DNA from 3 places in the Bacillus salitolerans genome. Region 3 is predicted to be linked to each of the others. Evidence: riboswitches for the same ligand, from Rfam matches in the RefSeq annotation. Region 3 holds a riboswitch; each other region holds the start of a gene.
What was found. Region 3 has a riboswitch for cyclic di-GMP ahead of ACFSCX_RS01615 (DUF192 domain-containing protein). Riboswitches for the same ligand answer to the same signal wherever they lie in the genome.
Positions count from the first base shown of each region.

Region 1: linked by a shared signal. The riboswitch ahead of ACFSCX_RS06305 (AimR family lysis-lysogeny pheromone receptor) and the one ahead of ACFSCX_RS01615 (DUF192 domain-containing protein) in region 3 are both predicted to bind cyclic di-GMP.
Region 2: linked by a shared signal. The riboswitch ahead of ACFSCX_RS10370 (S-layer homology domain-containing protein) and the one ahead of ACFSCX_RS01615 (DUF192 domain-containing protein) in region 3 are both predicted to bind cyclic di-GMP.

Region 1 covers NZ_JBHUEM010000005.1:74,020-77,261, reverse strand. Annotated here, with positions in the region: gene ACFSCX_RS06320 (helicase-related protein) at 1-3, shown strand, start outside; gene ACFSCX_RS06315 (hypothetical protein) at 60-830, shown strand; gene ACFSCX_RS06310 (hypothetical protein) at 917-1,501, shown strand; cyclic di-GMP riboswitch class I at 1,765-1,848, shown strand; gene ACFSCX_RS06305 (AimR family lysis-lysogeny pheromone receptor) at 1,991-3,118, shown strand; gene ACFSCX_RS06300 (hypothetical protein) at 3,198-3,242, shown strand, end outside.
Region 2 covers NZ_JBHUEM010000014.1:50,871-54,112, forward strand. Annotated here, with positions in the region: gene ACFSCX_RS10370 (S-layer homology domain-containing protein) at 1-1,282, opposite strand, end outside; cyclic di-GMP riboswitch class I at 1,372-1,454, opposite strand; gene ACFSCX_RS10375 (YwpF-like family protein) at 1,625-2,062, shown strand; gene ACFSCX_RS10380 (SHOCT domain-containing protein) at 2,358-2,705, opposite strand; gene ACFSCX_RS10385 (amino acid ABC transporter ATP-binding protein) at 2,846-3,242, opposite strand, start outside.
Region 3 covers NZ_JBHUEM010000003.1:12,953-16,194, forward strand. Annotated here, with positions in the region: gene ACFSCX_RS01600 (spore germination protein GerPB) at 1-118, opposite strand, end outside; gene ACFSCX_RS01605 (spore germination protein) at 131-352, opposite strand; gene ACFSCX_RS01610 (aspartyl-phosphate phosphatase Spo0E family protein) at 509-643, opposite strand; cyclic di-GMP riboswitch class I at 1,058-1,149, shown strand; gene ACFSCX_RS01615 (DUF192 domain-containing protein) at 1,237-1,581, shown strand; gene ACFSCX_RS01620 (Flp family type IVb pilin) at 1,599-1,769, shown strand; gene ACFSCX_RS01625 (Flp family type IVb pilin) at 1,795-1,974, shown strand; gene ACFSCX_RS01630 (Flp family type IVb pilin) at 2,026-2,202, shown strand; gene ACFSCX_RS01635 (A24 family peptidase) at 2,630-3,148, shown strand; gene ACFSCX_RS01640 (TadE/TadG family type IV pilus assembly protein) at 3,142-3,242, shown strand, end outside.

The DNA of each region.
Region 1 (3,242 bases), on a different contig from region 3:
TAAATGGAACATCCTTATGGATGTTCTCTTTAATTAAAAATGAGAGGAAGATATTAAATATGACAATTGCAGTAGTAGATGCATTATCTATCATTCAACTAGTAGTGATTCATGTATTGGAGCAATATTGTATGATCAAAGCAGACATTATCCGTGTTTCTCGAATGGTAACATATGATTTTGTAATGAGTTATCAAGAAGAAAAGCAAATGGAGATGGAGTTGGTCACTGAAACAGTCGTTGAATCTGCTCCAGTTGAAACTACGCAAGTACCAGAGGTTAAAAGAGCAGTATTAAATGATGATACCTTACAATTTCTTTCAATGATTGAACAAGAAGTGAATGGGCCTCAAGCGGAGCAATACGAAGAGCCTATGTCTCAGGATTCCTATATTGATTGTATGGAACCCGACAATTACGTAACGGTATCAATGGATGATGAGTTAAACCAGTTAGATATGATGATGGAACAACAACCAATTGAGGATTGTCTAACAATGGAAGACTTATCTGAAGATGATGAAAACATTGAACTGGATGGATCATATTCTGAACTGGCAACAGCTCGTATAAGAGACGGTTTAATGGGAGAGCAAAAATGGACTGTTCAAGTTGTCGGGATTGAGAATGAGTACGTTCATGTGTCCGATGGGAACCGTATTTGGTTAAACATGGGTGACGCAAGTTCGATGGTTGGTGTTGGAGAAATCTTATCCGTAGTTGTGAATCGTACGGAAAAGGATATCACTGTCCAACATATTGATGCCATTGAACGAACCATTTCTCAGGATTATCTCATACCGGATGAGTACATGGCAGCCGTTTGTTAATAAAAAAGTAAACAAAGAGAGGGAGTAAGTACAGATACCATGTGCTTGCTCCTTTTTTCATTTTAACGTTGAGAGGAGTATATATTATGGTCCGAACATATAGAATTTGGACAACCAAAGAAGAAGAATATCTCTATGAAATAGTAGGAAAATTCGATTTGGAGACAATTGCAACTACCTTAGATAGGGATATTGGTTCAGTGGAAGCTAAATTAAAACGAATGGGTCTTAGTACTAAAGATCATGAGGGTGAATTGACACTTAAGGAATTAGCTAGGCTATTAAAAACAACACCTTACCAATTAGGAAAACTGAAAAAAAATGAGGGACTTCCTGTAAAAGAGAAGGTTACTAGGAAGAAATGTACTTATCAAATGATTGCTCCGAAAGACTTCTGGAATTGGGCAAAGAAGAACCAAGACAAGATTGATTTCACGAAATATGAAAGGTATTCCATCTTACCTGAGCCAACTTGGGTAGAAGATGCTTGTAAACGTCAAACACAAGCTAAACGAGCTTACGAAAGATGGTCTGATGAGGAAGATCGAAAACTAATGAACTTGCTTCGACAAGGTTTAGTTTATGAAGAAGCAGGAGAGCTTCTCCGAAGGACTAAAGGAGCCATTCAAATGAGAGTAATAGAACTATCTAATATGAACCAAAACGCTTAGTAGCAAGATAAAAAGGATTAATGCTTTATTTTAGTCCTTTTTACTATTGTTATTAGGTAAGAAAGGAGAGTTGGTATATCTGGATAAGATTAACAAGTGGAAGTTGAGTAAGTTAAGAGAAGTTTCATACTATTGGAAATATAGAACAACTTTGCCAAATAGCATTGTCAAGAGGTAAATAAATAGATATACTACTTTTGTACTGATAAGCATTCTCGTTTCAATATAATATATTACAAAAGTACTAATTTATATCTATATACATCCGTTAAAGGCAAAACCATTGAAAAGTGGTGACGCAAAGCTTAAGGGGCTAAAGTGATAAACTATGCTAGCCAGCTATCGGGATAATCCATGAGGTATCCTATGTAGGATACTTTTTTATTATCTACGCCTAGAGGATAAATATACAGTATACAGCTTATACGACTCCAAATCTTCTAGACTATTCGTGCAAATAGATATTAAACTTGAAAGTGAAGTGATAATATGTATACTAAGTTTTTGTGCCGACTAGAGGCTGATTTAAAAAAGAAAAGAATTAAAAAGAAAGACATTTCTATTTTATTCGAATGTACACCAGCTAACGTTACTCTTATATTTAAAGGAAAAGCTGCATTTCATTTTTCAAATTTTTATAAATTGGCAGAATTATTATACGAAGGCGAGCCAGATATCTTTAATCGAGTAATGAGGGAATTTTGTATACTTTCCGATCGTCCAGATAATGAGCCAATGATATTAGAATATTTAATGAACAATGGATATTTCGAATTAGCCGAAGAATTGGCATACAAATTTGACAATCCAGAATTTTCTCCTCTATATCTATTGTTAATGCAAAGAAATCGTGGTGCTTTTGTTAATAAAAAACAGGAAATGTATAGGCGAACTGAGCAAATAAAATTAAATACGAACTTTACAAAAGAAACATCTAAGGTCATGATGGAGATCCTAACTTTATATAGCTTTTATGACCTTAATGCTTGGAACGTCATGTTAGATTTAGTAGATGATGTTACAGAGTTAGTATTGCAACTTGAAGATAGTTATTTCAAACATTCTATGCTGATTAGGGTATGGGAAATGAAATCAACTGTGTTCATGGCTCGAAATGAAAAGGAAAAGGCACGGGAAATGGCTTGGACTATCATTAATTCTGGAAACATTTATCATTTTCCTATAATTTCTGCCTATGCGTTACTCGCTCAGTTACATGCAGAACATGATTATGAACAGAGCATCCAATATATTAAAAAATCATTATCCTTATTAGAAGTAGTAAATAAGGATTTCACTATAAAAAGAGTACAATTAGAAGCTACGCATGATTTTATTCGTCTAATACACAATGATTTTAATGAACTCTTTTTATCAGATCGAGCAGAAGTCTGCCATTATCATGCTAGATTGGAAGGGAAAGAAAACCAAGATAAGTGCTTATCAATTTTGAATGAAATTGAAAGGAAAAGGGGCGAGTTAACTTCCTTCCAATTGTATTACAAAGGTATATGTCTTAGAAATCAAGCCCTTTTAAAGGTTGCTATTGAGGGATTCCAAACAGGTGGAAATCTATTCTATGCAAGCTTAATCAGAAGTTTAGCCAGTGATTTGTAAAAAAGTGTTGATTCTCCAAATATGGAAGATTATAATAAATTTAGGAATATGTCAGTTAAATGATATATGAGGTGACAATATGAATAAGTTTGTTAAGGTTTGTTTAGGAGCATCATTGACTTTA
Region 2 (3,242 bases), on a different contig from region 3:
TCACTTCTAACTCTTTGATTGTTCCTTCTGAAGCGAAGGTAGATTCAATTAGGGCTAACACGTCTTCTTCTGTCATCGTGGAAGACAAGTTCCATTCTGCTAGCAGTTCTTCAATCGCCACTAATGCTTCTTCACCTTTTAGTTCTAGTTCCTCTGCTTCAATTTTTGCTTCTACTTTACCTTTTGAATTCTTATATTTAACTTCTACTTCCCCATCATTTTCGAATTCGATTTCAACCTTTAGCTCTTGAATACCAAGCGGAGCATTTAATGCTGTTTCTACTTGCTCCTTTGTTAAAATAGACGCTTCTAGTACTTTTCCATCCTCGACATAAAACTGGATGGGATCACCCACAACTAATTGATCTGCTGAAAGGAATTTCCCTTCATATGAAACAAGAAGCTTAGCATCTACCGAGTATGATAATGTTTCACCTGTTGAAATCTCAACCGTAAGTTCCAAGGCTGCTTCCGCTTCTGTTATTTCCGTTACTACTCCTTGAATCGTAGTAGCACCATTTTCTTCTAGTAAACTAGTAGATGTGCGGTCTAAGACAGCAGCCATTTGGGCACGTGTAATGTTCTTATTCGGTTGGAATAATCCCGCCTCTGTCCCTGTAAAAATACCGTACTCCACCGCTACATTAACATAACCAATCGAAGCAGCTGGAATTTCTTTCACATCTTTAAAATTTGGGATATCTGTCATAGACTGAAGTGCTTGCTCTTCTAATCCCAATGCACGTACTAAAATAGTAGATATCCATACACGTGAAGCAGGTTTATTTGGGTCTACCTTATCCTCTGAAGCATCAAATAACCCGTTTTCTAACGCAACAATGATGTAGCCTTTTGCTTCAGGATTTTTTTCAAAATAGACCGCGTCTTTAAACGCTAATATTGTTTCAGATGATGCTGCCGCTACCGCTTCTTCCTCAAGACCAAGTAAGCGCACAGCTGTAATAATGGACTGCATTCTCGTTACAGGCTTATTCGGCTGGAATGTACCATCACCATATCCGTTAAAAATCCCTTTAACCTTCATACGACCAATCGATTCTTTTACCCATTCCAGGCTTTTCGTATCCTCAAATTCTACTTCTACCGTTTCTCTTTCTTCTGCTTCAGTAGTTTCTTCCGATGTACTAGATTCTTCTGATTCTACTGGCTCTTCTGGAGAAACTGGTTCTTGTGGTGTTGTGCTCTCTTCAGCTAATGCAGGTGTTACTGTTCCGAACGTTAATAGCATTGCTAAGCATAAAAAAGGTAATTTCTTCATCATAACGTAACCTCCTATAAAGTTTTGTTAATTTCCATCTGAACATAAAAAACCACCTGGTTAAGGGTGGCTGGTATCCGATCCACACCTTCTTCGGCAACCCGGCGACCATGGCAAATGCTGTAGGCCCGTGGCTTTGCGTCCTCAGCTTTCACTGAGTTTGCGATTAACGGAAGATGAAAATTAACTTATACCCATTCTATCAGATGGAATACATCGTTAACATATGTAAAAATAACTAATTTTTTGTCGAAATTTAGGGGATTTTAAGAACCTGAGTCAACAATTACAGCAGATGGAAAAACATGCTATAATGGTAAAAATGACCTGAGAGAAGGAGGAGCTATGAAAACTTTTAAATTAGTTTCCTTAAAAATTTCACACCCTACCGATGAAGTGAAAGCTCAAGAAATTCATTTACTAGATGGACTTGTTATAAATAAAGAAGACGAAGAAAGACGCTGGTTAATAGAGATCTACGTAGATAAAAGTTACGAGGAACTCTTCTCTACCCTTCAAAGTGCAGATCAAGAAGTAAAGATAGAGGCAACGATTTCACGTAAAGATAACGACCCTGCGACCTTTATCACGACCGTTCGATCAATTAATATGATGGAAGAAAACATGAGTATCCTTTTAAACGCTGTTTTAGTTGGGAAGGCAGATATTTCAGAAGGTGTCCTAACCGATTTAATTGAAGAAGGCTTCCATGGGAATGACCTGTTACAGGAGTTCAAAAAACGCGTTTCTGATAAGAAAACCATTGGTGTACAAACTAAGTAAGGAGTGGGCTATCCACTCCTTTTTATTTTTTTTAGAAAGTAAAAAAGTTTTCAGCAAGAGAATGGACTAGTGACTTGGAATCCAGCTCCAGCACCCAGCCACTTGAGATCAAATAACCCTTAATGAGTAAGAGGGAAAAGCACCCTTTTTCTCATTTAGGAACATTTGCTCTGCCTTAGGCTAAACGGAGCACTTGCACCTTTTGTTTTATCCCTTTAGAATACACCGTTACCAAAGAATGGATAAACTTATTCATCCATTTACTTAAACGCTATTCATTAAGGGACTAATGTATTTACCATTTATTTAATAACTCTTCTTTCTTTCGAGTGTATTCTTCCTCACTAATTATGTTATCTTCCATTAAACGATGTAGTTTGCGAATATCTGCTTCAATATCTTCGGATGTTGTTTTCGTGTTGTTATGTGCTCCAACGTCTACCTGGTAGGATGATACACCTTCTTTAGAAAAAACGTTAACTGCATGATAAATAGTAATAGTAGCTGCCACTAAAGTCCATATTATTCCAAAAATTCCAACTGAAATAAATTGAAAAACCCCGATACATACAAAAATAATACCAATAACCATTCCTAGAACTGAAGAGCTTTTGCTTGGTTTAACACGGTATTGTGGAAACATCCATTGTTAGCCTCCCTCATACTTATAGTAATCTCTAACTGTTTTATTGTATTACTTTTACGTTCAAATCAAAAATTAGTTTCAATTTAAAAGACTTTAAGAGCAAACAAAGAAAGAGCAAGGAATTCCCTTACTCTTTTTTACAATACTTTACTTAAAAACACTTTTGTTCGATTGTTCTGAGGGTTTCCGAATAGTTCTTCTGGTATATTCTGCTCGACAATATAGCCGCCATCCATGAATAGGACTCTGTCCCCTACCTCTTTCGCAAAACCCATCTCATGGGTAACCACGACCATCGTCATACCTTCTTTAGCGAGCTGCTTCATTACCTCTAAAACTTCCCCAACTACCTCTGGGTCAAGGGATGAAGTAGGTTCATCAAATAACATTATTTTTGGATTCATGGCTAATGCTCTTGCAATGGCAACTCTCTGTTTTTGACCACCTGATAGCTCTCCTGGGTAGGAATTTGCTTTTTCTCGTAAGCCTACTTTATCGAGTAAAGCATAAGCGTGTTTCTGTGCCTCCTCATTT
Region 3 (3,242 bases):
AAAGGTTTGAGAGTGGTTTAATCATTCCAGCGCTTCCAATTTGTAGAACCGATGAATTGGAAACACTGCCAACTTTCAACTGGTGAATACATATATTTTGATTAATATAGAAATTCATCACAGGTCCCTCCTAATTGAAATCTACAATAGGTTGATCAACGGCATCATTATCATCTGTATTCGTTGAACTCTGATTATTATAAACCCGCAGACCATCACCAGTATTAAAGGATCCTGCCCCGGAAAAGGTTTTTGCTGTAGAATTTGGTGTCATCATAAATACATCACCAATATTGAAGACACTCGAGGCCCCTATACTAATAACTTTTACTGCACCGACAATAGCAGGCATTAAAAACATCCTTTTTCAATAGATTACATGCAGTATAATATGGATAAATGCCTGGGAATGTTCACGAAGTCACAGTAAAATCTTTAGAAAAATAAAAAAGACTCGTCTATCTGACAAGTCTTACATGTTCTAGTTGTAAAATTCCGTATATATTAGTTAGATGCCTAGTTTTTTATTGATTAATTCATCTAATTCTTGGCTACAAATTACGGTTTCTTCTGCTGTAAGCCCAAATTCCAGGGCTAAGAAAATCATTTTCTTTCTTTTTTCCTCAATCATCACTTCAAGCATTTTTCTTCTCCTACTATCTAGAAATCATCGAATCCATACAATTAATATGTAATAAGATGTACAGAATAATTATACAAACTATGAAAAGAAAAGGAATAGTTTCGATAAAAGAAGTGCTAAAGTTACAAAACATAGCATATTTCTACAAAATAAATAGTTGAATGGTCACGAATTAGCTCAGTAATTTGCAGAATTCTAATAATTCTGTCAGTTAACTAGTTTTCATGGACTACAAAAAGCCAACAATTGGTATTAAATGAAGCTTCTTTTGCAATTTTCTTTATCTTTTTTAACGAAATGTGACAAAAGACCAATAATTTAGCAGGAGGAAAATAAGCTCTATGATGGATATGTCTTTTCCGTTATATCTCCTATGATAGTTACAAGAGATCAGTCAGAAGCATAAACGCTGATTCTCGATAAAGGCAAAGCTGATGAAAATCAGTGACGCAAAGCTAAAGGGGCTAAGGTGTGATAAAAACACACTACGCCAGCCAGTTACCGAAAGAATAGGGGCGTTTCATTTTTTATAGCTAAAACCCCACTTTCGGTAAAGGTGGGGCTATTTTAATTACAAGGAGGTGAAAAGGCGGGTGAAGCTCATCAACCTGAAAACGAAGCTCGAGTTAGCTAATCAGATCGGACAAGCAAATACATTTTTCACACGATTAAAAGGGCTAATGTTTTCTAGTGAACTCCCTTCAGGCTGTGCACTTCACATCATGCCCTGCCAATCGGTTCATACGTACTTCATGAATTACAACATTGACGTATTATTTATGGATGATAACCAGAAGGTTGTAGGTATTGTTGAATCGATGCAACCGAGAAAAGTCACGAAAGTGTATCGGAAAGCAAAGTCAGTCATTGAATTACCTGAAGGAACGGTTGCATCTACTGGTTTAAAAGTAGGAGATGTCCTTTCATTTGAAGTGTAATTCAAGGAGGTTGTATGTTGAAGAAATTAATAGACTTAAGTCTAAAAGAGAATGGGCAAGGACTAACCGAGTATGGGTTAGTATTGGGACTAGTTTCAATTGCAGTAATCGGGTTGTTCAATATACTTGGTGATGCAATTACAGCAATGTTTGAAAATGCTCTCGCCATACTATTAAGTAGGGAATAATCAAATAAATGAAGAGGGAGAGATCATGATGAACAAACTAAAAGGATTATTTTTAGAAGAAAAAGGACAAGGGATGACAGAGTACGGTTTAGTATTAGGTGTTATCGCGGTAGCGGCAGTTGGAGCCTTAATCGCTTTACGTGATGAAATAACAAATATGTTTGAAACAGTATCAAATGCTGTATTAAATCGTGAAGGTCAATAATTCTATTCAAGTAATTTTGTTATATAAAAAATGAAGAGGGAGAGATTAATAATGAACAAACTAAAAGGGCTAATAAAAGAAGAAAAAGGGCAAGGGATGACAGAGTACGGATTGGTACTAGGTGTTATCGCCGTAGCAGCTGTTGGTGCATTAGTAGCGTTACGTGATGAAATTACAGCTATGTTTGAAACAGTATCAAATGCTGTATTAAATCGTGAAGGTCAGTAATTTATCAGTTATAGCCTTAATACTTATTTTATATCAACTAATAGTATATGCCCCATACGTTTTCAAAACGTGGGGCTCTTTTTAGCTCATAGGAAAGTATTAAATTTTTCATGTAGTTAAAGAACTGCGTATTTATTATTGCGTTACAAATAGGAAACTGCATAAAAAAAAATAGGCGAACGCTGGCGTCGAAGGACTGGTCGCTAGCCAAGTTTTTCAAAATTATTAAGAAAGTATAAAAGTTTTTCAGCAAGAGAATGGGCTAGTCACTTGGAATCCAGATCCAGCACCTAGCTACAAGGTCAAATAACCTTAAATGAATAAAAAGGGAAAAGCACCCTTTTTCACATTTAGGAACATTTCTGCCTTAGGCTAAACGGGGCGCCCTGAGCTTTTGTTCTAACAGTTTAATAGAGGTAGTGATAAAATGATTAATTTTACTATGCTCATCATATTAACCATTTGTCTATTTACTGACTTAAGAGAAAGGAAAATATATAATATCGTCATTTTTCCAGCTCTAGTAGTAGCCATTGGTTCCAATGCTTGGATGGATGGTTTATCTGGACTATGGTTTAGTGTTACTGGCTTTGTTGTGGGATTTATGATTCTGTTAATCCCTTACTTTATGGGGGGAATGGGTGCTGGAGATGTGAAGCTGTTAGCACTTATTGGAGCGTTAAAGGGAGTCATGTTTGTGCTAACAACAGCCATCTTTATGGCCATTATAGGCGGAGTCATGGGCGTATTGATCCTCTTATTTAGAAAAGGGGCTATAAAGAGAATAAAGTCCATTCTGTTTTCAGCAGCCTGTATTAAGATGGGAATGAAAATCCCATTAATGATTGACAAAGATGGGTTAAAAACCACTTATCCATATGGAGTGGCAATAGTAGGAGGAGCCATCATAAGCTTACTTAATAGAGAGTGGGTGCTTTTATGGTAAGAAACGAAAAGGGCCAATCATTAGTAGAAACCGCACTAGTGTTACCCATATTATTGCTTCTTATAGTAGGTATCATTGATTTTGGTAGAGTTCT